Regions from separate parts of the Cytobacillus sp. FSL R7-0696 genome, predicted to be linked through region 1. Evidence: riboswitches for the same ligand, from Rfam matches in the RefSeq annotation. Region 1 holds a riboswitch; each other region holds the start of a gene.
What was found. A riboswitch is a leader RNA that binds a small molecule or an ion and turns the genes downstream of it on or off. The one in region 1 is predicted to bind S-adenosylmethionine.
Positions count from the first base shown of each region.

Region 2: linked by a shared signal. The riboswitch ahead of MKX29_RS01110 (PLP-dependent aspartate aminotransferase family protein) and the one ahead of metK (methionine adenosyltransferase) in region 1 are both predicted to bind S-adenosylmethionine.
Region 3: linked by a shared signal. The riboswitch ahead of MKX29_RS12855 (iron-containing alcohol dehydrogenase family protein) and the one ahead of metK (methionine adenosyltransferase) in region 1 are both predicted to bind S-adenosylmethionine.

Region 1 covers NZ_JBBOWA010000001.1:2,800,825-2,811,599, reverse strand. Annotated here, with positions in the region: gene MKX29_RS14705 (C39 family peptidase) at 1-494, shown strand, start outside; gene asnB (asparagine synthase (glutamine-hydrolyzing)) at 594-2,486, opposite strand; gene metK (methionine adenosyltransferase) at 3,003-4,202, opposite strand; SAM riboswitch class I at 4,504-4,629, opposite strand; gene pckA (phosphoenolpyruvate carboxykinase (ATP)) at 5,017-6,600, shown strand; gene MKX29_RS14685 (DUF2584 domain-containing protein) at 6,952-7,194, opposite strand; gene MKX29_RS14680 (alpha/beta hydrolase family protein) at 7,264-8,028, opposite strand; gene MKX29_RS14675 (ABC transporter substrate-binding protein) at 8,148-9,146, shown strand; gene MKX29_RS14670 (ABC transporter ATP-binding protein) at 9,214-10,005, shown strand; gene MKX29_RS14665 (ABC transporter permease) at 9,971-10,775, shown strand, end outside.
Region 2 covers NZ_JBBOWA010000001.1:225,653-236,427, reverse strand. Annotated here, with positions in the region: gene MKX29_RS01175 (M15 family metallopeptidase) at 1-518, shown strand, start outside; gene MKX29_RS01170 (DUF1827 family protein) at 536-817, opposite strand; gene MKX29_RS01165 (hypothetical protein) at 961-1,185, shown strand; gene MKX29_RS01160 (LexA family protein) at 1,178-1,399, shown strand; gene MKX29_RS01155 (hypothetical protein) at 1,433-1,831, opposite strand; gene MKX29_RS01150 (helix-turn-helix transcriptional regulator) at 1,828-2,034, opposite strand; gene MKX29_RS01145 (hypothetical protein) at 2,186-2,368, shown strand; gene MKX29_RS01140 (FtsK/SpoIIIE domain-containing protein) at 2,543-3,409, shown strand; gene MKX29_RS01135 (replication-relaxation family protein) at 3,369-3,998, shown strand; gene MKX29_RS01130 (helix-turn-helix domain-containing protein) at 3,985-4,791, opposite strand; partial or broken gene MKX29_RS01125 (sporulation protein YhbH) at 4,982-5,140, shown strand; gene MKX29_RS01120 (MBL fold metallo-hydrolase) at 5,407-6,357, shown strand; gene MKX29_RS01115 (NUDIX hydrolase) at 6,391-7,017, shown strand; SAM riboswitch class I at 7,083-7,183, shown strand; SAM riboswitch class I at 7,364-7,474, shown strand; gene MKX29_RS01110 (PLP-dependent aspartate aminotransferase family protein) at 7,551-9,350, shown strand; gene MKX29_RS01105 (aliphatic sulfonate ABC transporter substrate-binding protein) at 9,375-10,367, shown strand; gene MKX29_RS01100 (ABC transporter permease) at 10,389-10,775, shown strand, end outside.
Region 3 covers NZ_JBBOWA010000001.1:2,508,932-2,519,706, forward strand. Annotated here, with positions in the region: gene MKX29_RS12840 (methionine ABC transporter permease) at 1-271, opposite strand, end outside; gene MKX29_RS12845 (methionine ABC transporter ATP-binding protein) at 246-1,283, opposite strand; gene MKX29_RS12850 (MetQ/NlpA family ABC transporter substrate-binding protein) at 1,323-2,144, opposite strand; gene MKX29_RS12855 (iron-containing alcohol dehydrogenase family protein) at 2,141-3,256, opposite strand; SAM riboswitch class I at 3,348-3,463, opposite strand; gene MKX29_RS12860 (hypothetical protein) at 3,543-4,118, opposite strand; gene MKX29_RS12865 (GNAT family N-acetyltransferase) at 4,330-4,776, shown strand; gene MKX29_RS12870 (hypothetical protein) at 4,896-6,311, shown strand; gene MKX29_RS12875 (glycine betaine uptake BCCT transporter) at 6,616-8,133, shown strand; gene MKX29_RS12880 (HAAS signaling domain-containing protein) at 8,219-9,241, opposite strand; gene MKX29_RS12885 (PadR family transcriptional regulator) at 9,228-9,575, opposite strand; gene MKX29_RS12890 (mechanosensitive ion channel family protein) at 9,866-10,775, shown strand, end outside.

The DNA.
Region 1 (10,775 bases):
ATAAAATGACTTTAGCTAAAGAAATTAAGAAAAACCCTGCAACCTTTGAAAAAAAAGATGGCAAGATTTATTATGGTCACCCCAATGACGGTTTTATTGGTGATATGTACTCTTTTAACAATCGAGGTCTCGGTGTTTACCATACGCCTATTAAAGAGCTGGCAGAAAACTATTTACCAGAGAAGATTCATGATTTTACTGGTGATGACTTTTCGTCAATCAAAACACATCTCTCTAATGAGAAGCCTGTCTGGGTGATCATTAATACGAAATACAATGAACTGCCTGATGCTTATTTTCAGACATGGCACACACCAAGCGGAGTGATTGACATTACGTATAAAGAACATTCCGTTTTAGTGACTGGATACGATGAGCAATATATATACTTTAATGACCCCTTCTCTAATATAAAAAATAAGAAAGCACCTATCAAAGAGTTCCAGGCGGGTTGGGAACAAATGGGCAGGCAGGCAATTACTTATTTAAATTAAAAATAGTAAAGTGCAGTTAAGACATTTAGCATTTTTTACTTTAACAACAAGAAAACCCGAACTGAGTCCGGGTTTTCTTTCTTTTTCACAGTTGTTGACTTAAAGGTGTGCTGTTGTTGCTGAGATAAATTGCTTTTCGAAATCATATTTCTTTTCAATAAAAACATCATGCCACACAATAAACATAAGTACCGTCCAGATTTTCCTACTATAATCTGCTTTTCCTTGTGCATGCAATTCGAGTAAATTTACTACATACTCTTTATTAATTAAATAGTCTGTATGACTTTCTTTAATTAACGTTTTCGCCCAATCATACATCTCATCTTTTAACCAATGACGGATAGGGACCGGGAAGCCTAGCTTTTTACGATTCAACACATGTTCTGGCACAATACCTTCCGCTGCCTTACGAAGGATATATTTCGTTGTTTGATGAGACGTTTTTAAATGAGTTGGGATGGTTGAAGCCACATTAAAGACCTCTTTATCAAGGAATGGTACCCTCAATTCTAATGAATGTGCCATCGTCATTTTATCTGCTTTTAAAAGAATATCTCCGCGCATCCAAGTATGAATATCAATATACTGCATTTGATTAACCGCATCATAGGCTGCACTTTCTGCATATAATGGACGGGTAATATCTTTAAAATCATTCTTCTCATTATAAACCTGCAATAATTCTCTTTTTTCATGTTCTAAGAACATTTTCGCATTGCCAATGTAGCGTTCTTCCATTGGCGTCGTTCCTCGTTCAATAAAGCTCTTACCCCTCATCCCCTCTGGCATGATTCGAGAAAGGGTACGCAATAACTTTCTTCCTGCTGAAGGCATTTTATTAAAAATTTCTAAGTCCTGTGGTTCACGATAAATATTATATCCACCAAACAATTCATCAGCACCTTCGCCTGATAATACCACCGTTACATGTTTTCTTGCTTCCCTTGCGACAAAGTAAAGTGGAACGCAAGCAGGGTCCGCTAATGGATCATCCGTGTGCCACATAATTTTAGGTACTTCTTGCATATATTCTTCTGGAGAGATGATATAGCTTATATTTTCAACACCTAGTTTTTCGGCTGTTTCTTTAGCCACATCCACTTCACTAAAACCGTCTCTTTCAAAACCTACTGAAAACGTTTTAATATTGGGGTGAAACTGTTTTGCTATGGATGCAATAATAGAAGAATCAATCCCGCCCGATAAAAACGAACCTACAGGTACATCACTGCGCATATGCATTTTAACTGAGTCAGTTAAAACATCTTGAATCTCTTTAATAAACTGAGATTCTTCTTTTTGTACAGGTTGGAAATGTGCTTTCCAATAACGCTGGATATGCATTGAGCCACCGATTTTCTTCTTGAAATAATGACCTGGCTCAAGTTTCTTTATACCCACTGACATAGTCATCGGTTCAGGTACAAATTGATAAGTCATATAATACTGCAAAGCATCATAATTAATGATATCGTTTTTCAATGCCAGCAGAATACTTTTCTTTTCAGAGGCAAAATAAGTTGTCTCACCATCTTCAAAATAATAGAATGGTTTGATTCCAAAAGGGTCTCTCGCTCCAAAAACTTCTTGTTTTTCTTTATCCCAAATAACGAAGGAAAACATACCTCTCAGTTTTTCTGCCGCCTTCTCTTTGTAATAACTGTATAAAGCAATAATCACTTCAGTATCCGAATTAGTTTCAAAAGTTAGTCCTTTATTGATTAATTCCTCACGTAGTTCAACATAGTTATAAACTTCTCCATTGAAAATAATCCAATATTTACCATTATCATAAGTGAGTGGTTGATGACCACTTTCAATGTCTATAATACTTAATCGACGGAAACCAAATTGGATATGGTCTGCACGATAATATCCTGAATCATCTGGTCCACGATGAGTAATAATGTTATTCATATTCTCAAATTGTTTATCTGCTTCTTGTACTTTTTGTGCTTGATCATGTATACAACCAATAAAACCACACATTATGTACGTCACCTACTTTTTATTTCATCTAGTTTGTATTTTTTCCCATACCTTGTATAGACGATAAGTTATTTTAAAAAGTTTCACCTTTCGAAAAAAAAAATGGAATGATTTATGCTAGGCAGTATGTTCATGTTTTCTTCTTCATATACTTAAGGTTGTTTATTCCTTACCCACAATTTAAGACGAAAAGATGACATTCATTTTAAATTTTTATGAAATCGTTTTCTTAAGGATTTCTGTAAAATATCGGTAGTCTAAAATATTATATTTATTTTGCTAATGTAATATCTAAAAAAACGACTATTGCTCTACTATCTTCGGTCCTTTTCACTTCTGATGTATGAGCGAATCACTTTTGCGCCGCTATATTTGACCATTCCACTTCTTGATATACGAGCTAATCCCTTCGCCTCAATTGTAGGTCTATTAAAATTTAATGATAGCCCCTTTCCCACATAAAAAAACTGTAGAAAACTCATTAAAGGAGTTTTCTACAGCCATAACTTTTCTAATTTATTTTAAAGCTTCCTTACGCAATTCTTCCGCTTTATCTGTGCGCTCCCAAGGTAAATCAATATCTGTACGGCCAAAATGTCCATAAGCAGCTGTTTGCTTGTAAATCGGACGGCGTAAATCAAGCATTTTGATAATGCCAGCAGGACGGAGGTCAAAATTGTTTCTAACAACTTCAACTAAAACATCCTCAGATACTGCTCCAGTTCCAAATGTATCAATACTGATGGATACCGGCTGAGCAACACCAATTGCATATGCTAATTGTACTTCTGCTTTGTCAGCTAGTCCAGCAGCAACAATATTCTTTGCTACATAGCGAGCTGCATAAGCAGCTGAACGGTCAACTTTCGTTGCATCCTTACCAGAGAATGCACCACCACCGTGACGTGCATAACCACCGTATGTGTCAACGATAATTTTTCTACCAGTTAAGCCAGCATCACCTTGAGGTCCACCAATAACGAAACGACCTGTTGGGTTAATGAAGTATTTTGTGTTTTCATCAATTAATTCAGTAGGAACTACTGGGTTAATTACATGCTCTTTTAAATTGCGTTGAATTTGCTCTAAACTGATCTCTGGATGGTGCTGCGTAGAGATAACAATTGTATCAATACGTACAGGTTTGTTGTTTTCATCATATTCTACTGTTACTTGTGTTTTACCATCTGGGCGAAGGTAAGGTAAGATTTCCTCTTTTCTTACTTCAGCTAAACGGCGAGAAAGTTTATGCGCTAATGAAATAGGTAATGGCATAAGCTCTTTTGTTTCATTACATGCAAAGCCAAACATTAAACCTTGATCTCCAGCACCAATGGCTTCAATTTCTGCATCAGTCATCTGTCCTTCACGCGCTTCTAATGCTTGGTCTACACCCATAGCAATATCTGCTGACTGCTCATCGATAGAAGTTAATACAGCACATGTTTCAGAGTCAAAGCCATATTTTGCACGTGTATAACCAATTTCCTTAATGGTTTCACGAACGATTTTTGGAATATCTACATATGTGGATGTAGTGATTTCTCCTGCAACCAATACAAGACCTGTAGTAACAGACGTTTCCGCAGCAACCCTCGCATTTGGGTCCTGTGATAAAATAGCATCTAATATTGCATCAGATATTTGGTCACTGATCTTATCCGGATGACCTTCAGTTACTGATTCAGAAGTAAACAATCTACGTTTTGTTGACATCTGACTTCCTCCTTATTTATCGAATCAATAAGACTTTATTATAGTCTTTATTTTTGATACGGAACTCATTCCCTTATTTGAATCTTCATTATTTATGGGCCAATGTTTATCTCATACCCTTAATAACCTATGCGCTAACTTGGAATATTGAGAATAAAATGGTTGGTCTTTTTCCCCATACATAAATAGTACATTCCAAAAGCCGCTCCTCGTATTCGCCAACATCATGTTAAAAAGCATGAAAAAAAACCTCTTCTCTGATTTAGTGAAAAGGTTGAAGCAAAATGATTCGCGCCTTTCACTCTTATCGTTCAAGGATAGTGAGTAATAAATCCTTGCATCAGGTTAGCACCTTTGCTCATGAAAATGTAGTTGGCAGGTTGCTGGGTTTCATAGGGCCTGTCCCTCCACCAGCTCGGGATAAGAGAGTATCCGTTCAAGGATTCATCATAACTTACACATGGAATATAGTCAAATGTTTTTCATTAACAATTCAATGTAAAAATTGTCATATCCGACTCTATAAACTTTAGTTTTGATAACGGATAATTTTAGTTAAGATCATACCGTTCTTTTTCCTTAATATATATAAAAATTACAATAAATTTGCTGATTATCCTTTTTAAATTTGCAAAAGCTATTTATAATGAATACTGCCTGTATTTGTGACAATTTCATTAATTATATAAAAATGATTTATATAGTATAGACTGAATGAATAAATGTGTTATACTATTTTTGAAGAAATAATCACAAATAGCGACTGAGATGCATATCTCTTAAATAATATTATATAAAGGAAGGTATTCATCAGATGAATTCTGTATCGATAACTGAGTTAAATGATTTACTAAAAGGCGAAAACATCCAAGTTCAATTATCTGTTCCGCAACTAGTTGAAAAAGTATTAAACAGAAACGAAGGTGTTCTTACATCTACTGGTGCAATTCGCGCGACAACAGGTAAGTATACAGGTCGTTCACCTAAAGACAAATATACTGTTGAAGAAGCAAGCTCTAAAGATAAAATTGACTGGGGAAGTGTGAACCAACCAATTTCTGAAGCAGTCTTCAATAACTTATACAACAAGGTGATTGCTTTCTTAAAAGAGAAAGAAGAAGTTTTCGTATTCAAAGGATTTGCTGGTGCGGATAAAAAACACCGTATGCCAATCCAAGTAATTAATGAATATGCTTGGCATAACCTTTTTGCACACCAATTATTTATTCGTCCTACAGAAGAAGATTTATTAGATCACGAATCTGAATTTACAGTTATTTCAGCTCCTAATTTCAAAGCAGACCCAGCAGTTGACGGTACAGCTTCAGAAACTTTTATCATCGTTTCATTCGAACGCCGTATTGTACTTATTGGTGGTACTGAGTATGCTGGTGAAATGAAAAAATCTATTTTCTCTGTTATGAACTACATGCTTCCTGAAAATGGGATTCTCCCTATGCACTGTTCAGCCAATGTTGGCCGCGAAGGTGATGTTGCTTTATTCTTTGGCCTTTCCGGAACTGGTAAAACAACATTATCAGCTGATCCAAACCGTCGTTTAATCGGTGATGATGAGCATGGCTGGTCTCCAAATGGAGTATTCAACATTGAAGGTGGTTGCTATGCGAAGTGTATCGACCTTACACGTGAAAAAGAACCACAAATTTTCGATGCCATCCGTTTTGGCGCAGTACTTGAGAATGTTGTATTAGACAAAGAAACACGCGTAGCAGATTATGCGGACAATACGCTAACAGAAAACACGCGTGCGGCTTACCAATTACAAGCAATTGACAATATTGTTGACCCAAGTATTGCAGGTCACCCGAACACTATCATCTTCTTAACAGCTGATGCTTCTGGTGTATTACCTCCAATCTCTAAATTGAATAAAGAACAAGCAATGTATCACTTCCTAAGTGGATACACTTCTAAGCTGGCTGGTACTGAGCGTGGTATTACTTCACCACAAGCGACTTTCTCCACTTGTTTTGGGTCACCATTCTTACCATTACCAGCTCAACAATATGCAGAAATGCTTGGTAAAAAAATTGACGAGCATAACGCGAAAGTATTCCTAGTAAACACTGGTTGGACTGGTGGCGAATATGGTGTAGGCAGCCGTATGAAGCTTGCTTATACACGAGCAATGGTTGAAGCTGCTCTAGAAGGCGAACTAAATTCTGTTGAGACAGTAACTGACCAAGTATTCGGTTTAGAAATCCCTCAACACGTAACTGGAGTTCCAGATGAAGTACTATTGCCTAACAAAACTTGGCCAGACCAAGATGCATATAATGTAAAAGCAAAAGAACTTGCAAATGAATTCCGTGAAAACTTCAAGAAATTCGGTAATATCTCTAGTGAAATCGCTGAAAAAGGCGGTCCTATTGCTTAATTTAAAAAACCTTCGAGCATCCGACTCGAAGGTTTTTTGTTACAATAATTTCACTTCACTCTTCACCCACTGTTTATATTTGAGGGTCAAAATACCGCATCAACGGGCTTCGATTTACTAATTGCGATTAACACAGGTGGATCGATTAGTAAGTGCTAATCTCACCAAGTTGCAATCGACGGCTTGTATGTATCCAATATTCGCCCTTTGATATGAGTCTACAAATTAGCTTCTAATTTAAATTCGTCACTGCTTAATAAATACTTATATTTATATTCATGCAGAGTTTCAATAGACATCTGTATACAAAATAAGCCCAACACTGCAAAAGCAGTCGGGCCAATTTTTAAATTAATTTGTAGTTTTTAGCGAAATCAGTTGATAAAAGATTTTCGTACAATCATTTTCCATTTCTAACTTTTGGATACTTCCCATTCCACTGATTTCACCGTCTCTTGTTTTCTTTACTTCAAGTGGAATATTTAGTGGGTAGAGGCGGTATCCTTCTTTTGTTAATGTAAAAAGGTTTTCATTTAGCCTCTCTTCTCTTCCTTTCGTAACGATCATTGTATTTAATTCTAAAGGCATCCCCATAATTGTTTTGCTCCTTGTTCATCGAGTTTTATATTACTATTGTATCTTACAATCTCTATACAATAAAGCTTATTGTTCTTTCATCCACCGCCCAAGATCACGGACAATTTGTCTATTGATAGCTGGCGGAAAATAATGCGTATATTCTTTAAAATACCATGTATCTACAGGTTTACCTAACTCTTTTAATCGCTTCTCTAAGCGGAAGGCATGCTCGACAGAAACATTATGATCTAAGACCCCATGAATAATTAATACATTTGCTTGCAGTTGATTAAGTTCATATAATGGCGTCCGATATTCATATCTTTCTGGGTATTTATGGGGCGTTCCACCGATGACCCGTTTCATCATTTTACGCAAGTCCACTCTTTCTTCATATGTGAGGAACATATCGCTTACACCACCCCACGTAACAACTGACGCCGCTTCAGGCATATGTAAGGCTGTTAATAACGCCATTACACCTCCTCTAGAAAACCCAAAGACATGTACCCTTTTTACCCGAGGGTGTTCCGCTAAAAGTTGAAAAGCTGAAAAAGCGTCATAACGATCATCACCTGCAAAATCTTCATTTCCCTCCCCTCCTTGATTGCCCTGATAAAAAGGCGCAAATACGATGAAACCTTGGAGGGCAAACTGCACAATCCGACTTGGGCGCACTTTACCGACATTCTTAATCCCACCTCTTAAATATAGAAACCCTTCTGATACGTTTTTATTTTCTGGTTCAGCTAATAGACCTTTAATTTTTAGGTCATTAGATAAGTATGTAATGATTGATAATTTCACTTGAGGATGCGGAGATGGAAACCGCCATTTATCGATTATCAATGCTTTTCCCTCCTTTACATATAGTAAAAATTTCACATGGGCAATCACACAAATTTTTCACCCTCATAAGATAGTTTAGATGCAAAAATCTAAGAAACATTGAATGAGGAGGTTCTCAAATGAAAAAATGGCTTAAATGGGGCTTCATGCTTCTCTGTATTTCTGTTTTACTCATTCCTCTTGCAGCCTGTGGAAAAGAGGATGTGACAAAAATACGTATCGGTGAGGTCACAAGATCTCTTTTTTATGCTCCCCAATATGTTGCAATTGAAAAAGGATTTTTTAAAGAGGAAGGTTTGGATGTTACGTTAACCACGACTGCCGGCGGCGATAAAACGATGACTGCGCTATTATCCGATAGTATTGATATTGCTCTTGTTGGCTCTGAAACATCCATTTATGTTCAGGCGCAAGGGGCAAATGATCCTGTCATTAATTTTGCCCAACTGACGCAAACAGATGGCACCTTCCTTGTTGCAAGGGAAGATATCCAAGATTTCACTTGGGATATGGTAAAGAAGAGTACCTTCCTCGGGCAAAGAAAAGGTGGCATGCCGCAGATGGCTGGTGAGTATACGTTAAAAAAACATGATATTGATCCACATGCTGACTTAGAGCTAATTCAAAATATTGATTTTGCCAATATCGCTCCTGCCTTTTCATCTGGTACTGGTGAGTTTGTACAATTATTCGAACCGACTGCGAGTGTGTTTGAAAAAGAAGGCATTGGACATATCGTCGCTTCCTTCGGTGAAGAATCTGGCCACCTTCCTTATACAGCATATATGACAAAGGATAGCTTCATCAATGAAAACGAAGAAACAGTAGAGAAATTTACACGTGCCATCTATAAAGCGCAACAATGGGTAGATGAACATTCAGCAGAAGAAACAGCTAAAATCATTACAAAATACTTTGATAATACCGATTTAGAAATTTTAACCATGTCAATTGATCGTTATAAAAGTCAAGGGTCCTTTGCGACCGATCCTATTTTAGAAAAAGAAGAATGGGAGAACTTGCAAAATATTATGGATGAAGCAGGTGAACTGCCTGCTCGAGTGGATTATGAAACTCTTGTCAACACATCCATTGCCGAGAAAGTGATTAAAGAATAGTACTATGTGGAGCGGATAGAATGAGTCTGTTCGCTCAACCATCCAGAAAAAAAGAGGAGACTGCAAGATGACATTCTTAAAAGTGCAAGATATTCATCATACTTACTTTACGAAATCAAATGCAGTGACGGCTCTCTCTAATATCTCACTTCAAGTGAATGAAGGAGAATTCATTTCATTTTTAGGACCGAGCGGATGTGGCAAAACAACCTTGTTATCTATCATTGCTGGTCTTTTCCAACCAACGGAGGGCCGTGTAGAGTTAGAAGGAAAACAGGTAGCTACATTAAAGAGTGAAATAGGATATATGTTGCAACAAGATTATCTATTCCCTTGGAAAACCATTGAGGAAAATATTCTTTTGGGTCTAAAGATCAATCATCACTTAGATGAAGAAAAAAAAGCTTATGCAAAAGATTTATTAATGCAAATGGGCTTATCAGATGTGGAGTCATTGTACCCTAAACAATTATCAGGCGGCATGCGACAAAGGGTAGCACTTGTAAGGACGCTGGCAACAGAACCTAAACTTCTCATGTTAGATGAACCATTTTCCGCTCTCGATTATCAAACAAAATTGCATTTAGAAAATCTAGTATCTGACACATTAAAATCATTTGGAAAAACAGCTATTCTTGTGACACATGATATCGGTGAAGCAATTGCGATGAGCGATCGTATCTATTTATTCGCACCAAGCCCTGGTAAGATTCATAAAGTATTTGAAATACCTGAGGAATTAAGAGAATGCTCTCCATTTGATACAAGAAACCACCCAATGAATGCAGAAATTTTTCAAACGATTTGGAAGGAGATGGAGTCCCTTGGATCACAAGAGTCACACAAAAGCACTCCATAATGCGTATATCCGCTCCCTTAAGAAAGAAAAGTATTGGGTACGATTTTATCAACTCGTTATTTTTCTTATTTTCTTCTCGGGCTGGGAGATTGCCAGTAGAAACAAGTGGATCGACCCTCTCATTTTCAGTTCACCTTCAAAAGTATGGGAGCTCTTTTTAATTAAAGTTCAAGATGGTACGCTGTTTTTTGATTTAGGTTTTACTTTATCAGAAACCATACTCGGTTTTATTTTAGGGACATTATTGGGAACGATTTTGGCTGCGATTCTATGGTGGTCACCGTTTCTCTCTAAGGTTCTAGACCCTTATCTCGTCATTTTAAACAGTATGCCGAAAGTGGCTTTAGGACCGATTTTAATTGTCGCTCTTGGACCTAGCTTCACGTCGATTGTAGCAATGGGAACGATTATTTCCGTTATTATCACAACCATCGTCGTTTATACATCTTTTAGAGAGGTAGATCCAAATTATATTAAAGTGCTTCAAACTTTTGGTGGAACCCGCTTCCAAATATTTAAGGAAGCCATTCTTCCGTCATCCTTTCCTGTAATTATTTCCACACTTAAAGTCAATGTAGGCTTATCTTGGGTCGGGGTGATCGTCGGGGAGTTTCTCGTCGCCTCTAAAGGATTAGGTTATATGATTATTTACGGATTCCAAGTATTTAACTTTACTTTAGTTATGCTCTCTCTGCTTGTCATAGCTGTATTAGCTACCATTATGTATCAAGCAGTAGAATTTTTAGAGAAGAAATTAATAAAAAACAACT
Region 2 (10,775 bases), 2.6 Mb from region 1:
ATAATTATAAAGGTTATGGAACAGATACGTTTAACGGTTCAAAGGGTAGCGCCCCATCTAAAAATGAAGGTACTAAACCATCTAATATTGCTACAAGTATTGTGGATTACCTTAAATCAAAGAAGATTGATTCTTCATTCTCTAATCGAAAGAAGTTGGCTAAACAATATGGAATCAATGATTATGAAGGAACACCAGAACAAAATATACTTTTATTAGAAAAATTACAAAGTGGCGCTAAGCCTGTAGAACCAAGTAAACCAAAGGAAAATAAGCCAAAACCGAAAAAAGAATATGTAACATTACCAGCATCAGCAAAGACATGGAGAACATACAAACTTAATGTAGCACCTGTTAAAAAGAACTCTGACTGGTCACTTACTCCTGCCGAATTTGGAGGATTAACGTACGAGATTCTTGATAAACCTCAAGCAAATGTCGTGACGATTAAAACATCAAGAGGTAAACGGAAGATTTATGTTGGTCCAGATACAAGTGCAAAGATTTTTAAGAAGTAAAAAAGCAAAAGCCCTTCTTAATCGAGGGGCTTCTTAATATGGATGTTTCCGTTTGGGAGTTTAAATACTTCAACATCATTAATTTTAGTTTTCATAACTCTAATTATTGCATATCTAATCTCACTATCTTTTATATCTCTTTTTGGATTAGATAAACTGGCATGTGAAATATTATCATGTTCACTAAATATAATACTTGTATCCCCTCGTTCATAAATTTTTACAAATTTATTATTGAAATCTCTCTCTAGCATAGTTGTCAAATGGGAATTTTCTAAACTAACATCTTTAAACCTCATAATCTTATTACTCCATTTATTAAAAATAATGATCAAGTAATTCTTAACTCCTTATGAACTAATTTTACACAAACGTTTGTTCGAAAACAAGTTGAAATAGAACGAATGTTCCTGTAAAATTATGTTTAAAGGAGCTGGTAAGAATGAACCACTTGTTTAAATACTCATTAAACGAGCGTAAACCAATTGAACTGATTTATTTAAATACTTCTGGAGAAATCTCTTATAGGTTGGTCATTATACGGAGAATTAAATTAGATAATGTGATGGTTTATGACTTGCATAAGCAACAGATGAGGACATTTAGCATTGATGGTATCTTATCAGTAGCAAAACCAAAAAGACAAAGAGGGGTCAATTATGCGTAAACTAACAACTAGACAGAGAGAAGTGTTAGATACATTAGAGAAATATGTAGATGAAAAAAATTATCCACCTTCATATAGGGAATTAAGCGAATTAACAGGAATACCTTCTTCTTCCACAATAAGCAGGATATTGCACAGTTTAAGGGATTACGAATATGTTAGTTGGAATGAGGGTCAACCAAGAACGCTAAGAATAACAAAAACCGCCTCATGATTTTGAGACGGTTTAATTTGTGCTAAAACAAACTTAGTCTAACAATAACTGTGCATTTTTGTAGTTTTCATGGAAAAGATCAAGAGAATCTTCATCTGCAAATTCTTTGTCAGATATCATTGGATACATCATTACTAAACTGTTAACTGTCAAAATAAGACCAGCACTATTAGAATCTCTCTCTGATAATTTTTCCTTTTTATCAGCATTCTCAACCCACTTATTTGCATATTCCTCGAATTCTTTTAACTCCATTATTTCGTAATCTGTTAATTCTCTGTCCTCTTTATATGCTTCATCCACAATATTGAATGCATTCAAAGATTTTTCATGAACAGTTGAATCGTATCCAAAATAATAATCCATAAAAGTTGCAATTGCAATAAAAAGAATAACCCCAATAGCAATTGAGATTTTAATGTATTTATTCAATCCTCTTCCTCCTTAAATTTATATAGGTCATCTACCTTTACGTTTAATAATACAGCAAGTTTCATAACCTGAGGGATTGATGGATAAGTTTTCCCTGTAGACCAATTAGATAAGGTATTTTGAGAAATCCCAAACATTTCACAAATCTGTTTTCGTGTGTAAGTAGATTGCTTTATATAAGCTCCTATTAGACAAATAACCATATTATATCACCCATTATATTCATTCGGTATTTAAAACATTAATCCTTTCACAATTATATTGTGAAAATCCAAATATTTTTGTGAAAAAGAGGTACTATTTGTGTCATTCGCCCATACACTGTACTAGACACTGACGAAAGGGTGATGACAAATGGACCCGGTGACATTTGGGTTAGTAGCGATTGGAGTAGCTGGAGGTAGCTTGGTAGGGGTAACAATTATGGAGGGTTACGGTATTAAGATTAATCAAACAGCAATTAACTTGGCATTAGAGGTGACTAAATACGGGGGAATGCTCTATCTATTGAAGCACTTGTGGGCAATTTTTATTTGAGCCTCAACGAGAGAAACGAGGAAGAGGAAGAATACGATAAGTATTCTTAGTTGCTCTACAAATGACAAGAAAAATTAACTATGAAACATTGATAAATAAAAAAATGACATGTCACTGACCAGGAGACCCGATGACAAAGTGAGTGACAATGACACTGAATAGGAGAGTGACCTAATGTTAGAGTGGTTTATTCCGCCAGTCCTTGTGACTGCAGCAGCACTAATCCCATACAAAACTCTATCCAACTGGACATATGATAAAAAGGATTTATATGAAAACTCATGGCTCGTGCCAATAGGAAAAAAACGAAAAGTGATCTATCACCATTTTGACCATTATCCGCATTTGCTAGTAGGTGGGGCAACTAGGATGGGAAAAACAATATTTTTGAAAAGCATTTTTTCGTCATTAATACTTGGGAATCCTGACAGAGTGAAAATAATTATATTGGATTTAAAAGGAGGATTAGAGTTTTACAAATACCGCAACCTTCCACAAGTTAAGACTGTGGCAACTAGTTTAATTGACTCATGTAAGGTGCTGAATCATGTTTATAAACTTATCAAATTAGAGGAAGAACGCTATTTAAAGAATAACTGGACTAATGTCGCTGAGACACCAATTAAAGAACGTACATTTATTATTGTGGATGAATCAGCAGAACTTTCACCCAAATTAGTACCTAAAGAATTTAAAAAGCATGCCGAACTCGCACAAATATATCTCAGTGAAATTGCACGTATTGGTGGGGGATTAGGCTTTCGATTAATCTTGGCCACTCAATACCCTTCAAAGGAATCAGTCAGCATGAGCATAAAAATGAACATGATGGCACGTGTTGCGTTTCGGATGCCAGATATGGTAGGTAGTCGTGTAATCCTTGATGAAAAAGGCGCTGAAGAATTAGAACCGATACCAGGCAGGGCCATTTATAAATTAGCCCAATCACATGAGATTCAATGCCCTTATATCAATGACATACAAATAGGAGGTTTTCTGCATGAACTTCAACAAGCAAGAAAAGATTCTGATGACAATTGATAAATTAGGTGCAGTAACAGTTAAGCAACTTCATGATATATTACAACCTGGATCATATCGTCATACCTGTAGGTTAATTAATCAGTTAGAAGAGTATCTTCATGTTGTACGCTCTAATCAAAAAATAGTGTATCTCAATAAAGATGGCCGTAATTTAATTGGCTCTGATAAGGAAGTTAAAAAGTCTGTCTTGTTTGACCACATGCTTTTGTGCAACCAGGCTTATGTCCATTTTAATTGCCCTCTGGATTGGAAAAGGGAATATATTATTGAGACATCACAAGAGCCAGAATATAGTTTTGGAATTCAGATAAAAGGATTAACTGTGGTTAACAAGCAAACACTTATCCCTGACGCTGTATTTAGCCGTAATGGGTATGTTTATTTAATCGAGATAGATAACACCAGGTCTATGCAAGACAACCGTAAAAAGATAAATAAGTATCGAGAGATGTGGCAAGAAATCGGCAAGCATTTTGGGCTGATGCCTAAATTAAGCATTTTTACTTTAAGTGATCAACGGAAACACGAGTTTGAGAAATTATGTACTAAGATGCCAGTAGAGATACTAACCTTTAACGAGACATAAATGCGTCATCAAAATAAAGCTTATCCATAAGATTATTAACAATGCCGTTAAAATAAGCAAATTCCCCTTTAATCATTTTTGCACCAGACTTTATTTTCATTACAAATTCCTTAAATGCTTGTACACCAATTTCAAGCTCTTGATCTTCAGTAAAGGCTCTTAAACCGTTCATATGGTCTACTACTCTATTACATTGTTTAACTACTTTCCAAAATTCTTCAATAGCTTTAGCTTCAGAATAAAAGTACCTTGTTAACTCAGCGAAGCTTTTTGGTACCCAATGAGCAATAAAATTTGCAGATGACAACTTAACGCTGTTATTACGTTTAGTATTATTAATAAGTTGTTTTAAAGAACTAGAAGTTGTTTTAATGGTAGGACACTTCTTGGACTTTTTAGCAGGTTGCTTGTTGGTCACTTCTTCTTTTATAGGCAAAATAATAACTGCATTAGCAGTTTGTAACATGTTCTTTTTACGCTTCATTTCTACCTGGCGGATCATGCCCAAGTCAACTAACTTTTTCATTAATCTTTGTACAGTCTTATAGGATAATTCTAACTTTTTGGCAATCGTATTTTTAGACATATAGCTCACGCCAATTTGCTTGCAGCTATGACGTTTTAAAATCTCTAATAAAGCAATTAGTCTCTTCTGTACGTCAGCTCGCTTAACAGACACAGTTATGACGTCTCTATATTTACGTACTGCCTTGTTCATTAGTTCTATATCATTAAATGACGCAAGGTTACTATATGATTCTTCTTGTGCAATTACATCAATACGGTTTTTCATTTCCCTGGCTCCTTTGAATACAAAAAAGCAACGGCCATCATCAGACAAACCGTTGCTATGGGACCTGGAATGTAATAAAATACATCTAAAGGTACAGCAAATGTTTGCCTATCGTGAGTAGGCGGACGATGTAAGAGTGTGGGGACACTACTTACATACGCTGTGCTTTTTATTTTGGATATAGGGTATACAGTTAAACCAATATAACCGCCATTCTACTTTAATGTCAGCATACAAAAATATAAAAAATGATTTGTTCCGTTATTATATTTTAAAGCAGAAGGCTGATGTATTCCATGCGATGAAAGGCTTTTTTAAAGAACAAGAACAGAAGGAAAAGTTAGCGTAATGAGAGCCTGTTTTGAAAGGTTCGCAACTAAGTTCTGAAGTGTAATAGCTTACTTACGAGCGTTTCGGAGGCAGGTTTTGAAAAATGATGAGAACAAAGCAATCGAGCTTTTTAGTTATATCACAGCGATTGATGCTGTGTTTTTTTTTGCTCAACTGACTAAGCACTAGGTAGATTTGAGCACTTTTATCTGTAATTCTTTTAAGTAGCTCTCTTCATCTACTTATGTCATAATTTTCATAAAGAGTAATATGGAGGGGTTTCCTTTGCACAAAATTCAAGATTTAGGTAATGATATTCAACTGATTGATTTAATGGATTTACAAACACCTGAGCGTACGGGGGCGTATATATTAGGTGCTGAAGAATTAACAGTGATTGAAACAAGCGCTAGTCCTTCGATTCCTCACCTTATAGAAGGGTTGCAAGAATTGAACATTAACCTAGAAGATATCAAGCATATTATTGTCACCCATGTACATTTAGACCATGCTGGTGGAACTGGTTTGTTCTTAGAACAATGTCCAGAAGCAAAAGTATATGTTCATCCAAGAGGTAAACGGCATTTAGCTGACCCTAGTAAATTAATTGCTGGTGCTAGAATGGTATATGGCGATGAGTTTGATCAACTATTTAATCCGATTGTGCCAATTGATGAGAAGAGGTTAGTCGCGATGGAAGAGGGACAATCATTGGATATCGGTGGACGTTTGTTAACTTTCTATGATACCCCTGGCCATGCAAAGCACCACTTTTCAATCCATGATTCGAAAAGTAATGGCTTCTTTACTGGCGATACAATTGGCGTATTTTATCCTGGCATAGCAAGAAAAGGATATCCATTAGTCCTGCCATCGACTTCTCCTAATCAGTTTGATCCAGAGGCGATGTTATCTTCTGTTGAAAAAATCGAATCACTTCAACCACAACATATCTTTTTTGGGCATTATGGTGAGGGCCCTGAACCAAAGGATGTTTTTACACAAATTCGTTATTGGTTACCTATATTTACTTCAGTTGCAGATGACGTTTTTCTCCAAGGAAATGACATAATAAAAATGCAGGAAGCCATACAATCGGAATTGTTGGAACAAGTAAAACATTATTTATTAACAGCGCACGATGTTGAACTTAGTGCAGAGGATAAGAAGCTAATAGGCTTAGATTTAAATGTCTGCACAATGGGGATGATTGATAGATTGCAGAAAGAGAAATAAAGATTTAAGTCGTGTGGTTTGGAGGTAATTAACATGGATTTGGAAGAAATAAGATCAGAGATACAGCATCGTCAATCAGATATATTGGGTAGCTCTAGATTGGTTAAATTCGCTGTTCTTCTTCCCCTAATAGAAAAAGATGGAGAAATACATATTTTGTTTGAAGTACGGTCTTTATCTATGAGAAGACAGCCAGGGGAAATTTGCTTTCCTGGGGGGAAAATGGATCAAGACGATGTGGATTTGATTGAGACGGCAAAAAGGGAGACCAGTGAAGAGTTAGGTATCCCAATTGGAGAAGTCTCTGTTTTTTCAGAACTTGATTATGTAGTGACACCTTATGATACAGTGATTTATCCGTTTGTAGGCACAATAGAGAGCATCAGTGATCTTAAGCTAAATCCAGAGGAAGTGGATCAAATTTTCACAGTACCACTTACTTATTTTTTGAAAGAGGGACCATCAATTCATTATATTGAGATGAAGCCAGAGCCTAATAGTAGCTTCCCTTATCATCTCATTCCTAATGGGGAAAAATATAAATGGCAAACGCGAAGGATGCAAGAAATTTTTTATACTTATAAAGGTCATGTGATATGGGGGTTAACAGCTAAGATACTGTATCATTTTTTGACACTTATCCAGGATGAAAATAAATAAATTTTCAAAATGTTATTGACGATTCCCTATAAAAGGGTATATGATGTTAAACAAATAAATAGAACTTCTTATCCAGAGAGGCGGAGGGACTGACCCAGTGAAGCCTCGGCAACCAGCAATCTTTTGTATGGTGCCAATTTCAGAGGATATTATCCAAAGATAAGGAGAAGGTGAGCGTGTGAATTCAAAGCCCTTCTGCCCTTCTTGGTGGAAGGGCTTTTTATGTGATAGAGCCAATATTTTATTGGAATATAAAATATATTCAGATTTTATATTGACGACAATTTGTTTTTTGGATATAATTCTATTTGTAATTAAAGTATTAACGCTTTAAAAAATAAAATATTTCTTATCGAGAGTGACGGAGGGATCAGGCCCTATGAAGTCCGGCAACCTTCAAGCAAATGCTTGAAAAGGTGCTAAATCCTGCAGGCAGTGAATGTCTGGAAGATAAGATGAGGCAACCCCCTCTTCTTATGAAGAGGGGGTTATTTATTTTAATTATCCGACTAAAAAGTAGAGGAGAGTATATAATGACGAATCAATTTAACACTTATGATGATGAGACGATTTTATTACATGGAGGTCAATCACCAGACCCGACAACGGGATCTCGTGCAGTTCCTATTTATCAAACGAGTTCATATGTTTTTCATAATACAGATCATGCGCAAAGCCTATTTTCATTGGATGAGACGGGAAATATCTATTCACGAATCGGTAATCCAACGGTAGATGTATTAGAAAAACGTATTGCTTTATTAGAAGATGGGGTAGCGGCAGTAGCGACTTCATCTGGAATGGCAGCTATAGCTCTTTCGATTATGAATATTGCCCAAGCGGGTGATGAGATTGTTGCAGCTTCGAACCTTTATGGTGGAACATATAATCTTTTTGCTATAACACTTCCGAAATATGGGATTAAAGTTCATTTTGTTGATGGTTCTGACCCTGAGAATTACCGTAAAGCGATTACGCCAAAAACTAAGGCTTTATATGGAGAGATTATTGGGAACCCAAGTCTTCATGTCCTAGATGTAGAGGCAGTTGCAAATATTGCTCATGAAAATGATATTCCTCTTATTATTGATAATACTTTCGCTTCACCTTATCTTTGCAAACCAATCCAATGGGGTGCAGATATTGTCATTCACTCGGCAACAAAATGGATTGGAGGTCATGGAACAACAATTGGTGGACTTGTAGTTGATGGCGGACGATTTAATTGGAATCATGATAAGTTTCCTGGTTTTACTCAGCCAGACCCAAGTTATAACGGTATTGTTTATGCGAATGAGTTTGGTACTCTCGCTTTCAGTACAAAGCTTCGTGTTCAGTTGCTGCGCGATTTTGGGTCATCATTAAGCCCACATAGTGCATTTCTTTTACTCCAAGGATTGGAAACACTCCATTTACGTATAGAGAAACATACGGAAAATGCAGCGAAGATAGCTCATTTCTTAAACGCCCATCCAGCTGTCGATTGGGTCGCATATCCAGGTTTAGCAGAGCATCCAGCGCATGAACTCGCGAAGAAATATTTAAACACTGGCTTCGGTTCCATTGTGAACTTCGGTATTAAAGGTGGTCGAGATGCAGGTAAGAAAGTAATAGATACCATTGCATTGTGGTCTCATGTAGCCAATGTAGGGGATGCGAAGTCACTCATTATTCATCCGGCTTCAACCACACATCAACAGTTAAGTGCAGAAGATTTAATTAAAAGCGGTGTAAGTGAGGAGCTCATACGTTTATCAGTTGGGATTGAATCGGTTAGAGATTTAACCAATGACTTAGATCAAGCCTTCTTTGAAGCGACTGGTATTTCTTCGAAGGGAGAACAAAAAGGAGAAACAGCAGTAAATGATGAAGGTGTTATTCGGTGGGCATTACAATCATCCTCATTAAAAGAAGATGTGGATGGCGAAGAGGTGCAAAGAGCAAAAAGGATTGCTGTTGTTGGTTTAAGTGGAAATCCTGCTAGACCAAGTTACCGTTTAGCAAGAAAAATGCAAAGATTAGGTTATCAAATCGTGCCAGTTAATCCAAGAGAAACAGAAGTATTAGGTGAACAGGCATATCCAAATTTAAAATCCATTCCTTATACCATTGATATTGTGCAAGTATTTAGAAGCCCTGAAGCTGCGATAGAAGTGGCGAAAGAGGCAGTAGAAATCCAACCAAAAGTGTTCTGGCTGCAAGAAGGTGTCATTTCTCCAAAAGCAGTTGAAATAGCAAAAGAAGCTGGACTTGAAGCGGTACAAAATCGCTGCACATATAAAGAGGCACAGAGATTAAGAGGTTCTATTGTAACCTTTGCTTGTGAAATTTAAAACCGAGGTTGAGGAGAGTCATCAATGAAGAAATGGTTCGTATTTTTAATTGTCGTTTTATCAATTGGATTCATTAGTGCTTGCGGGGATAGTGAGGCCAGCACTAATGATAGCAATGGCGAAGGAAAACCAGAAAAAATTGTTTTAGACTATGCCCATTATTCTCCAACAAGTGTCATTTTAAAGAAATTCGGTTGGGCAGAAGAAGCGTTTGCCGAAGATGATATTGATGTTGAGTTTGTCCTCAGTCAAGGGAGTAATAAGGCACTTGAGTTTCTTAATAGCAGCAGTGTTGATTTTGGTTCAACTGCAGGTGCAGCGGCATTAATTGCAAAAGCAAATGGTGCTCCAATTGAATCAGTCTATATATACTCAAAACCAGAATGGACGGCATTAGTTGCACCGAAAGGATCAGCTATCAAATCGGTTGAAGACTTGAAGGGAAAGAAAGTAGCAGCAACGATTGGAACAGATCCATATATCTTTTTACTGCGCTCTTTAAATGAAGCCGGATTGACATCAACGGATGTAGAAATCGTTAACTTGCAACACGCTGACGGTGGAACGGCATTAACAACAGGGCAAGTAGACGCTTGGGCTGGTTTAGATCCACATATGGCTAAATTAGAACTTGAAGCAGGCACAGAATTTATTTATCGAAATATCGACTTTAACACGTATGGCACATTAAATGTGAGAAGCGAATTTGCTGAGAAATATCCTGAACAAGTAAAAGAAGTAATTGAGCTTTATGAAAAAGCTCGTACGTGGGTATTAGAAAATCCTGAAGAAGCGGCAGAGATACTGGCAGAAGAAGCACAAATCACCCTTGAGGTAGCGAAAAAAGAATTAGAGAGAAATGACTTTAATGAGCCAATTCCTGGTGAAGTGCAAATAGAAGCATTAAATGCGGCTGGTGAGGTTTTAAAAGAAGAAGGCATTATTAAGAGTGATGACGTAGGTAAAGTGGTTGATGAATTAATAAACCCAGATTTCTCAACAGAGGTCATTCAGTAGGGTTGGTAAAGGAGAATGAATATGAAGGAAGTCATAGCGATCCCAAAAGTAAATGAGGGTAAGGAGAAGCATAGAAAAATTAATCCTAGTATTCAAAGGGTGTTACTTGGAAGTATCGTGCCAATCTTACTTATTCTTGCATGGGAGTACTTGAGTCGGATCGGTGTGTTCCCTCCTCATTTACTCCCGGCTCCATCAATCATTTTGCAATCACTTATGACAATGACGACAGATGGAAGTTTATGGACACATACGAGCATTACATTATATCGCCTTGTGCTTGGTTTTTTATTTGGCACTGTTGCAGCATTAATTATTGGCGCCGCTGTTGGCTACTTTTCCACAGTCGAAAGTTTATTAGATCCACTAATTCAAGCTTTTCGTTCCATACCTTCATTGGCATGGGTG
Region 3 (10,775 bases), 290 kb from region 1:
TACCGACAATAAACTTGGTAAACGGTAGAATGAAAAATAATAAGATAATAAAAGGTACGGAACGAATGACGTTAATTACTATGTTGAGCACATTATATACAAATTTATTATCTAGGGCTTTACCTGGTCTAGTCAAAACAAGAAGAATCCCTAATGGTAGCCCGATCAGAATGGAAATAGCGAGAGAGATACCAACCATTTGGAAAGTTTGTATCGTTGATTCCCATAAATCAGCACCCCATGCATCAAGAAATTCGTTGATGGCGTTCATTGAGTGTCACTCCTTCCACATGGACTTGTTTCTCTTGTAAAAATTGTATGGCTTTGTTAATTTCTGCTGTATCGCCTTTAAAATGGACAAGCAACTGTCCGAATGCTTCATCTTTTAATCTTGTAATATTACCAGATAAGATATTAGGGAAAATATCATATTTTTTTGTTACTAATGCAAGTGCAGGATCACCTGATGATTCACCAAAGAAAGATAATGTTGCCACTTGGCCACTTTCACTTAATTCCTCTAATAGATCATCGGGGATATCATGTGAAAATAAGCTATTAACGAATCTTTTTGTTGTACTGTGTTGAGGAGAGGTAAAGATATCCTTCGTTCGCCCCTCTTCAATAATTTCCCCATTTTCCATAACGGCCACACAATCGCAAATCCTTTGGATAACATTCATCTCATGTGTAATAAGGAGAATCGTAATTCCTAATTCTTTATTGATTTTTAAGAGCAAATCAAGAATTGCCTCTGTTGTATCTGGATCTAAGGCGCTTGTTGCTTCATCGCTGAGTAATACTTCTGGTTCATGCGATAATGCACGTGCAATAGCAACCCTTTGCTTTTGGCCACCAGATAACTCAGCTGGATAAGCATTTTGTTTTTCACTTAAACCGACAATCTCTAAATATTTATTAACGCGGCTCTTTACTTCTTTCTTATCTAATCCTGTTAGTTTAAGAGGGATAGCAATATTATCATAAACTGTTGCTGTTTTTAATAAGTTAAACCCTTGAAAAATCATGCCGATATGACTTCTTGCTTCACGGAGTTTTCCTGGTGTCAGCGTGGTTAAATCCACCCCATTAACTTTTACAGAACCACTATCAGGTTTTTCAAGTAAGTTCACACAGCGAATTAATGTACTTTTACCAGCGCCGCTGTATCCGATAACCCCGTAGATTTCGCCTTGATTCACTGATAGTGAGACATCCTTTAATGCATGGATGCTTCCTTGTTTTCCTGTAAAGGTTTTGGTTATATTCTTAAGCTCTATCATGATTTGATGCTCCCTCCGTAACGCTCATTTTTAATCATTTTACCAAGAGACGATAACTGATCCGTCAAATTCCTCTTCAACAAACTTTTCAATTTCTTCACTGCGGTAGATATCAGCTAATTTTTCAAGAATTTCATCATCTTTATTCTCCGTACGGACAGCAGCGTGGTTTACGTAAGGTGAATCTTTAGGCTCGATAAAGATAGCGTCTTTAGAAGGAACAAAACCAGCTTCAATCGCAAAGTTCGTGTTAATAGCTGCAGCGTCAAGCTCTTCTAGCTGACGAGCGATTTGAGCAGAGTCAAGTTCAATAAATTCATAGTTACCATTGTTTTTTTCAATATCACGAACTGTTGAATTAATACCTGTTTCAGGATCTAATTCGATTAATCCAGCTTTTTCAAATAGTAATAGAGCTCGGCCACTATTTGTTGGGTCACTCGGAAGACCGATTTTTGCGCCGTCTTTTAATTCAGCTACATCTTTTACATTGAGTGCATAGATGCCCATCGGGAATGACACGGTATCAAAAGATTTAACTAAATCTAAATTTCTATCTTCTTTAAATGCATTAAAATAAGGCTCTGTTTGAAAAATGTTTAAGTCAATCTCTTTTTCAGCTAATGCAACATTTGGCATCACATAATCAGTAAATACTTGTGGTTTAATATTGATATCTTCTTCTTTAGCTAATTCAATTACTTTTTCTAAGATTTGCTCATGTGGACCTGCAGTGACACCAATGACTAATTCTTCATCGTCATATAACCCTTCTGTAGAGTTGCTGGCTTCATCACTACCACATGCAGCTAAGCCTGTTAAAGATAATAAGAATGTTCCAGTTAATAACCATTTTTTCATGATGTTTGAACTCCTTTTTGTTCATTTTGTTTCTCTAATAATCGAAGTGCTTGTAAAACAGATTGTTCACTTATCTCGTTTTTCATAAAGTGAATCGATTCAGTTGGACGTATCGCCTTTTTCACAATTGTTTTCATTAATTGCTCGTCATTCACATCTATATTTAGAGTAGAGAGACTACTTGGCAATTGCCAGCTCTCATAAAACGGGAGAAGGTAATCAACTTCCGTCCATTTTTCTTCAATGGCCAATTGACCAAGAATCCCGTAAGCGACTAATTCCCCATGAAGGAAATCTTTGGCTGCATTCGCTACGGTTAGTCCATTGTGAAGCGAATGGGCACCAGCGATTCGTCCTGCCTTTTCGCCGAATCCACCGACCATACCCCCAGTCATGATAATCGTTTCAATCACTCGAATAAGTGCTGGTGAGGTTTCGTTTTTTGCTACTGATTGTAGTGCTGCTTCACCATCATTAAGCAATGTATCTCGGCAAATTTTGGCTGAAAATTGCGAAACTTGTTTAGGTACAGGTAGTGTTTTTTCATGGTAAAGACTTTCAATTAGAGCTTCAGCTTCATAAAATTTGGCTAATGTATCCCCAATTCCTGCTTTTAAATAAGTAATAGGCGCTTTAGCAATAATTTCCGGTTCAATCAATACGAGGGTTGTCGCAATAGGAAACTCGGTATAATGAGTAAAGCTGCCTTCTTCATTATAATAAACACTTAAAGGTGTCCATGCGGCACAGGTAGCTGCGATTGTCGGTATAAGAATGGATTGAACAGATGCTTCAATCGCAACTGCTTTTGTTATATCTAATGCTGTCCCACCACCAATACCAATTACGCCATTAGCACCATCATTTGTTAATAATTCTTGGATGTCATGGACCTTTTTTAAGGTAGTGTGACCATCTATGTAATGAAGGTGAATGTTGTTATCTATTACTTCCTTGGGCAAGTAGGGCTGCACGGCTTGCCAAGCTTTTTTACCGGTTATGATATGGTATTTGGAAACAGAAATATCTTTAAGTAGGTCGGGGAGTTCTGTTAGAATGCCTGAACCTAATAAATAATATCCTGGAGCCCCTTTTACGATTGTTGCAGTCATTTCTTCTCCTCGTTTCTCTTTTGATGTAATTATAAAAACAAAAATGCCTCTCATCATGAGAGGCATAAATATACTAGAATAGTAGTAACCTCTCTCATATATCAAAATACCAAATAGTATTTTGCAGGATTTAGCACCTGTTCATATGGGTATATGAATGGTTGCCGGGCGTCGCAGGGCCAGTCCCTCAGCCGCTCTTTATAAGAGAAAATGCTTTATTAAATTATATTCATAATATTATCTATTACATGAAAAGTCAATAACATAATTGAAATTAATCTTTAAACTAGTGATGGTGTTCTACTTGTGGGGTGTTTTCTTCAATCGGATGAATTGAGTTCTTCGCTTCTTGATGAATTCCCGATGCGCAGATAATGGCGATGCTTAATAGGAATGTTAGATAGAAGGGCACAGGTCGATTTTTCAATGCTTCCTTTAATGAATGTTTTTTGTGCATGAGAAGCATCATGGCAAAAATACTAATTAAATAAATCAGATCCATGCTAATGATCATAAATGTAACTTCGCTTGGTACTAACATAATACCTAGCATTGCCCCCATCATACTTCCCATGAGACTTGACGCTTGAGCTTCAACGAGTCCGTTTGTTTTAAACGGTAGTCCTATAAAAATGGCAATGACAGCGCTAATGAGAATAGATAATACAGTTGCTTTAGCCATTTCTGGTAACCACACAGATATAATCAAACCGATTGTTAAGCTACTCGTCATACCAACCACCATGGGAATACATTTAGAATATTGGGTAGCTATTTCTTTGTTTTTTCTAACGGCACTAATAAAGAAAAAGAAACTGTAGCCGACAACTAAAAAAAGACTGAACAAAGCAAGCATATTCAAATTACCCTCCTTTAGATGCTCATAAAATATCTCGATGCCTCCTTTCATATATATTTTGTATCGTAGTGATTATGTCAGTGCAATGGTAAGAAACTTTTTATACTGTTCATTCGTAAATAGGTAAAGCAATATTTTTCAAACTAAAAAAAGTGGTAGTCTTAGTTTATAAGTTTTCATTCAGAACAGTTTGACAAAAAAAAGGAGTTTTTACATGGGGGAAGAAATAAAGATTAGACCGATACATATAAATGATGCAAGAGATATTCATGAAATGCATAGGCAAGATGCTATTATCGAACAGACAATGGCCTTATCATCGGGGAGATTAAAAGATATTGAAGATTATATTGAAGGACTTACAAAAGAAGACCATGTATTTGTTGCAGAATATAACGGTCATGTTCGAGGGGTAGCTTCCTTAGAAGAGAGAAGTGGAAAGTTGAGATATAGCGGTAATGTGTCCATCTCTATTAATGAAGAAGTACAAGGAAGAGGGATTGGTAAGACGCTTCTTGAGCGAATAGTAAAGCTTGCCGATGAAGAGTTAGGGCTCATCAGATTAGAGTTAGATGTATGTGCAGATAATATAAGGGCGTTGGCGTTATATGAAATGTTTAACGAGGCTTTGTCTAGCTCCGGACGCCCTGCGCTTTTCTAATTTTATAGATGTCATTATTATGGGAAGAATTAAAGAGAACCTTTAAATAGAAACGATCTAATGTTAAAATTTCACTTCCTGCACGTTAATTAAATCATAACTAAAGGAGAACAGCTGCTTTGAATCACTTAATAATGGAACAACTAAAAACCTATTTTAAAGGAATCAACCCAGATGATTTAGTTATGGAGCAGATGGAATTTGAAGAAAATGTGTATGATATCCTGTTGGAAGATTGGGGAGAGTCAATTGGCTCGGTTCGTATGGATGAATTAGGTGTGGCAGAGTTTTTCATTTATACGGATGAACTAGATGAAATTCCAGGGGAAATGAGTAAGTTTGATATGATCATGCAAGCAGAGCATTTTATAGAAAGGTTCTATGATTCGACTTTCAGACATGGGTTATATTTGTCAGCATATATTGACTTAGGTGAATATCATATGATTTTATATAATCGCAAAGATGAGCGATTGAATAAGGAACTCCCTCATTCTGGAATTAGTTTTACAATGCTTAGTAATGGGGTTTTAAGTGCAGTCGAAAGAGAAAGCATGGATTTTGAACTTGTCTATCCAAAAACACTGATTACGAATGAAGAAGCAAAGCGGATTTATTTAAATCATTTAAGGATTCTACCTGTTATTGCAAAGTATGATAAAGACATATTTGTTAATGGTGATGATGAGTATCACTATGTTTATCAGTTGGAGGATTTTATTCTTGGTGTTCACACAAATGGGGGGGTGCTTACCTCGGATTCGTTTGGTGTAGGCAAAACGCTGGTGACATCCTTACCCCATTTAGCCGAATTTATAGATATTTATACTTTGGCGGGAATGACGGAAGACCATATGCTTGTAGCTGAAGCAAAAAAGAAAAGTGGTAGACTAGAGGTGTGGAGTAAGTTACCTAAAGAATCCTTACGGGTGAGTGAGGAAGATTTATTAGATGATGAATTAGACATCCCTGGTGCGATAAAATTTGTATTCAATGCGGATGGAAGACTGCTTAAATTAATGGGCTTAGATGATTCTGAAACGTTTGCTTCTAGACCTGTTAATTCGAAAGTGGCGCTTTTAACTGCTACATCAGTGTTACAAGCAGTTTGTGATAACCCTCATGATTATTTTAAACTGCAACAATTAGACGATCATGTTATAAGTCAAAAACCCGCAAACGGCATATACGATTTTACGTTTATTCGACAAGAAAGAGGCGTTCAAGTAGCTGATGCTTTTGTTCATATTCAAATAGACGATACAGGTTTGGTGAAGTATGTAGATGTAGATAGTGATGTCCTCCAAGATTTCTCACATGTATCATTTGTCGCAAGCCTTACATTTAAAGTTGCAACAGAAATGATTAAGGAAAAGCTTTTTATGGAATTAAGCTGGGGAAAGAATATAGAGAAGCATCAATACACATTAACATATTTACCGACCTATCCACTTACTACAGGTCATATTAAGATGATTGATATGACTACAGGGGAACCGTGGGTTATTGACACAAGTTGTATGGATCAATATTGAGAAAATTCAGCACTTTTTTTGCTTTCAGAGAATGGCTTAAAAAGTGTTTTTTATGTTCTATCAATGTTAAGCTTGTATATAGAGCAGATTATACCTACCTGAAAAGGATATAAGTATTTCTAGTTAAAAAGATGTTTAAATCTGTTTTAGTTGGGTAAATATTTGTAAGAAATTTGTCGAACGGTGCGTATTCTTTTAAACAAAGAATAAATAAAAAAATTTGTCTCAAACTAAGAAAGAATAAGGTGCAAATCTTTATTGTTTAGAATTACGTGGACAAGAATTTATTTGAAAGGACTATTCTATGAAGCGAGTATCAAATGTGTTTTGGATTACCGTATTTATTGTTTTTATTTTTGTTATTTTAGGTGTAGCAGTTCCAGATTTGTTTGAAAGTGTAACTGCAAATTTACAAGCTTTTTTAACAAATAGTTTTGGCTTTTATTACCTTATATTAGTAACTATTATAGTTGCTTTTTGTTTATTCCTCATTTTTAGCCCCATTGGTTCTATTAAGTTAGGAAAACAAGATTCTAAACCAGAATTTTCTACCCTATCATGGTTCGCGATGTTGTTTAGTGCGGGTATGGGAATAGGGTTAGTCTTTTGGGGTGCTGCTGAACCGCTCTCACATTATGTAAGACCTCCACTAGCTGATGGTCAAACCGATGAAGCTTTTAGGGAATCACTTCGTTATACATTTTTTCACTGGGGTATACATGCTTGGGCGATATACGGATTAGTTGCATTAGTACTGGCTTATTTTCAATTTAGAAAAGAAGAGCCAGGTTTAATTTCAGCAACATTGAAACCTCTTTTTGGAAAAGCAATGGATGGTATTTGGGGTACAATCATTGACGTGTTGGCTGTATTTGCGACTGTGGTTGGTGTGGCAACGACTCTAGGGTTTGGAGCAGCGCAAATTAATGGAGGGCTAACGTATTTGTTCGGAATTCCTGATAGCTTTGTGGTCCAAATAATTATTGTTGCCATAGTTACTGTATTATTTATGATCTCGGCATGGTCTGGATTGAGTAAAGGGATTCAATATTTAAGTAATGCTAATATGGTGTTAGCTGTTATTTTAGTCTTACTTGTCTTTGTGTTAGGACCTACAGTACTCATCTTAAATATGTTTACAGATACGATTGGTGGTTACATACAAAATATTATACGCATGAGTTTTAGTATTTCACCATTAGATGGAGAGCATCGTTCATGGATTAACGATTGGACTATTTTTTACTGGGCATGGTGGATTTCCTGGTCACCATTTGTGGGGATTTTCATTGCGCGTGTTTCTAAGGGACGAACAATTAGAGAGTTTATATCTGGAGTCCTACTTGCTCCAGCGCTAGTCAGCTTTTTCTGGTTTGCTGTATTCGGTACGTCATCTATTAATGTGCAGCGAAGTGGGGCTGTAGACTTAAGTCAATTCCCGACAGAGCAAGTACTATTTGCTGTATTTAATGAGTTTCCATGGTCTATGGTGATTTCTATCATCGCTATTCTGTTGGTATCGACATTCTTTATTACATCAGCAGACTCTGCGACTTTTGTTTTAGGAATGCAAACGACTTATGGCTCCTTAAACCCTCACAATTCTGTAAAGCTTACATGGGGTGTTGCACAGTCTTTAGTAGCCTTAATACTCCTATATAGTGGAGGATTGCAAGGTCTGCAAAATGCATTAATTATTGCAGCCTTTCCATTTTCAATTATAATGATATTAATGATGATTTCCATATATCGTTCATTAATGCAAGAAAGAAAAGAGCTCGGCTTATATATAAAACCAAAGAAAAAGAAACCAGAGAAATAAATAGGAAAAAGCCCGAACCATGTTCAATGTTTTAACATGGTTCGGGCTTTTTCTCTTTCACTTATCGGTAAGGTATTTTTTTGATTTACAGCAAAGTATCATTCTTTATTTTACTTTTCCTAAAACCTTCATATGAAGCATAAACAGCTGAAATGATGGTAATAGCAATAGATACCCCAATAATTGTATCAAGAATTGAACTTATATTTGTTGCTGTTGTGTTAAAGAGCTGACTAAGTTCATTGATAAAATTACTATGGAAAAGATTTGGTTGCAGAATAATTAACAGGAACAAGATCGTATACAAGAGTTGATAGATAGTGTTAATGGTTGCTAAAGATTTGGTCCACTGCCTCTTTACCCATTTATATACCGTTAATGTGAGCTCGCATAAAATAACAATCAAAACAAGTGGCCAGAATGAGAGAAGAAGTTCTTGGTTGAAAATCGGCGTCAGTAGGGTTAACCCTGTTTCTTGATTATTTTGTGTATAGATACCGACCCTATCAAGTGCGAAGAAGTAAATGGTACCCCATATGGCTGTCCAGAGGAACGCAGCAAAAATATCGATCTTCGTGATCCCTTTTTTCTTGGGAATAACAGTAATATTTTTCAAATCATCTGGTGTCCATTTTTCTCCTGTACCGGCGATTTCATAAGGCGCGACGCCAGTTCGTTCCATAATAATGAAGACAATAGCGACCCAGAATACGACTTGGATAGCTGTAGATAGAACCGTCCAAATCCCTTTGCCGAAGACAGTGAATATATAGGTCCAATCTTGATTGCTGTTTAGGTAAGTAATTACTCCTTCAAAAACGATGAAAGCAACAGCAAACCCAATGGCAAGTTGTAAAATCATCTTCATAGTGGTCATGAATAAGTCATAATAATCAGGACCGATTAAATAGGAGGGTGCATCGCGATAATTCTTCGCGATTTCTGCTGGATCTCCTAAGTCCTCCAATACAGCTTTTACATCTTCGAGCGAATAATTCTCTGGTAGTGCATCTAAAATGGATGATTTTAGCTCTAATGCAATGTCATTCCGTTGTTTTTCAGGTAGACGCTTTGTAACCTCATGGATATAAACATCAATCCATTCCATTGTTGTTTCCCCCCTCTAATAATAAATTCATTTCAGTAGACATTTTTGCCCACTCCTCCTTTAATGCTGCGAAGATCTTCTTCCCATATTCACTAAGCTGATAATATTTTCTTGGTCTGCTTTCGGTTGTGTCCCAACTACTAGTGACAAGTTCTTGTTTTTCCAGTCGTCTAAGCAAAGGGTATAAAGTACTTTGTTCTATTTCGATGCCCGATTGTTCTAAGTTTTGTACTAAAGAGTAGCCATATTGTGGTTCGTCTAACTGACTTAAAACCGCTAATGTAAGTGTTCCACGTTTTAGCTCTGTTGTAAGGGAATGTAATAAGTCTTTCAATTGTAATCACCTCGTTAATAACAATAGTGTATATCATACAGTATTATAAAATCAATAATAATGTGCATAATATTTTTCGACAGCATTTCTTAACATAAATCTCCAAGGTAGAATAGCTGAAAATGAGAAAGAATAAGAAGGCAGATGACAAGATACATTCGACATTATTTTCAATCATCAGGTTTGTTAACGTGTGGAACGGTTATTTACATAAGGTAATATCTTTTTACTAATGGTAACAAGCGGTGTTATGGTATGATAAACACTAGATTATAAGGAGGGGCAGATAAATGGAAGGCGCTTTTTCATTCCTTGATTCTGAGAACACCTGGATTCAGCTAGGGATATCAATAGGAATCTTGATACTTTTTTTAATTTTTCGCGGTATTTTTGCAAAATATGTTTTTAAATTGTTAATGAAGGTGAGTAATAAGGCCAATTCACAGCTTTTATCTCACATTTTTCTTTCATTTGAAAAACCGGTGAAATGGATATTCATCATTGTCGGATTGTATATTGCCATGGGGTTTTTCCCATATTTAGAGCAACATAATACGCTGTTTGTTCGCTTAATAAGATCAGCGTTCATGATAATGATTGGTTGGGGCTTCTATAATATTGCTTCTGCATCATCTGCAGTTTTCATTAAGATGCGTGATAAATATACACTTGAAGTCGATGATATACTCATTCCGTTTTTATCAAGGATGTTAAGAGTTGTTATTATTGTAATTACTGCAAGTATTGTCTTACAAGTGTTTGAATATAATATCAGTGGTCTTGTAGCAGGGCTTGGTATCGGTGGTGCTGCAATTGCTTTTGCAGCGAAGGATGCTATTGGTAATTTATTCGGAGGTTTTATTATCATAACCGAGAAACCTTTTACAATGGGTGATTGGATTATGACGCCGAGTGTTGAAGGGACCGTAGAAGATATTTCCTTCAGAAGTACAAAAGTCCGGACATTCGCTCAGGCGATTGTTACATTACCAAATGGGACAATTGCGAATGAACCGATTACGAATTGGAGCCGAATGGGAAAAAGACAAATTACCTTTAATTTATCGATCTCACATGAGACACCTAGACATAAGCTGCAACGTATTGTTGATAGGATTCATTCAACTTTAGTGAATAATGATGATATCCATCCAGAAACCATCTTTGTTACTTTTGATGAAATTAAAGATAATTCATATG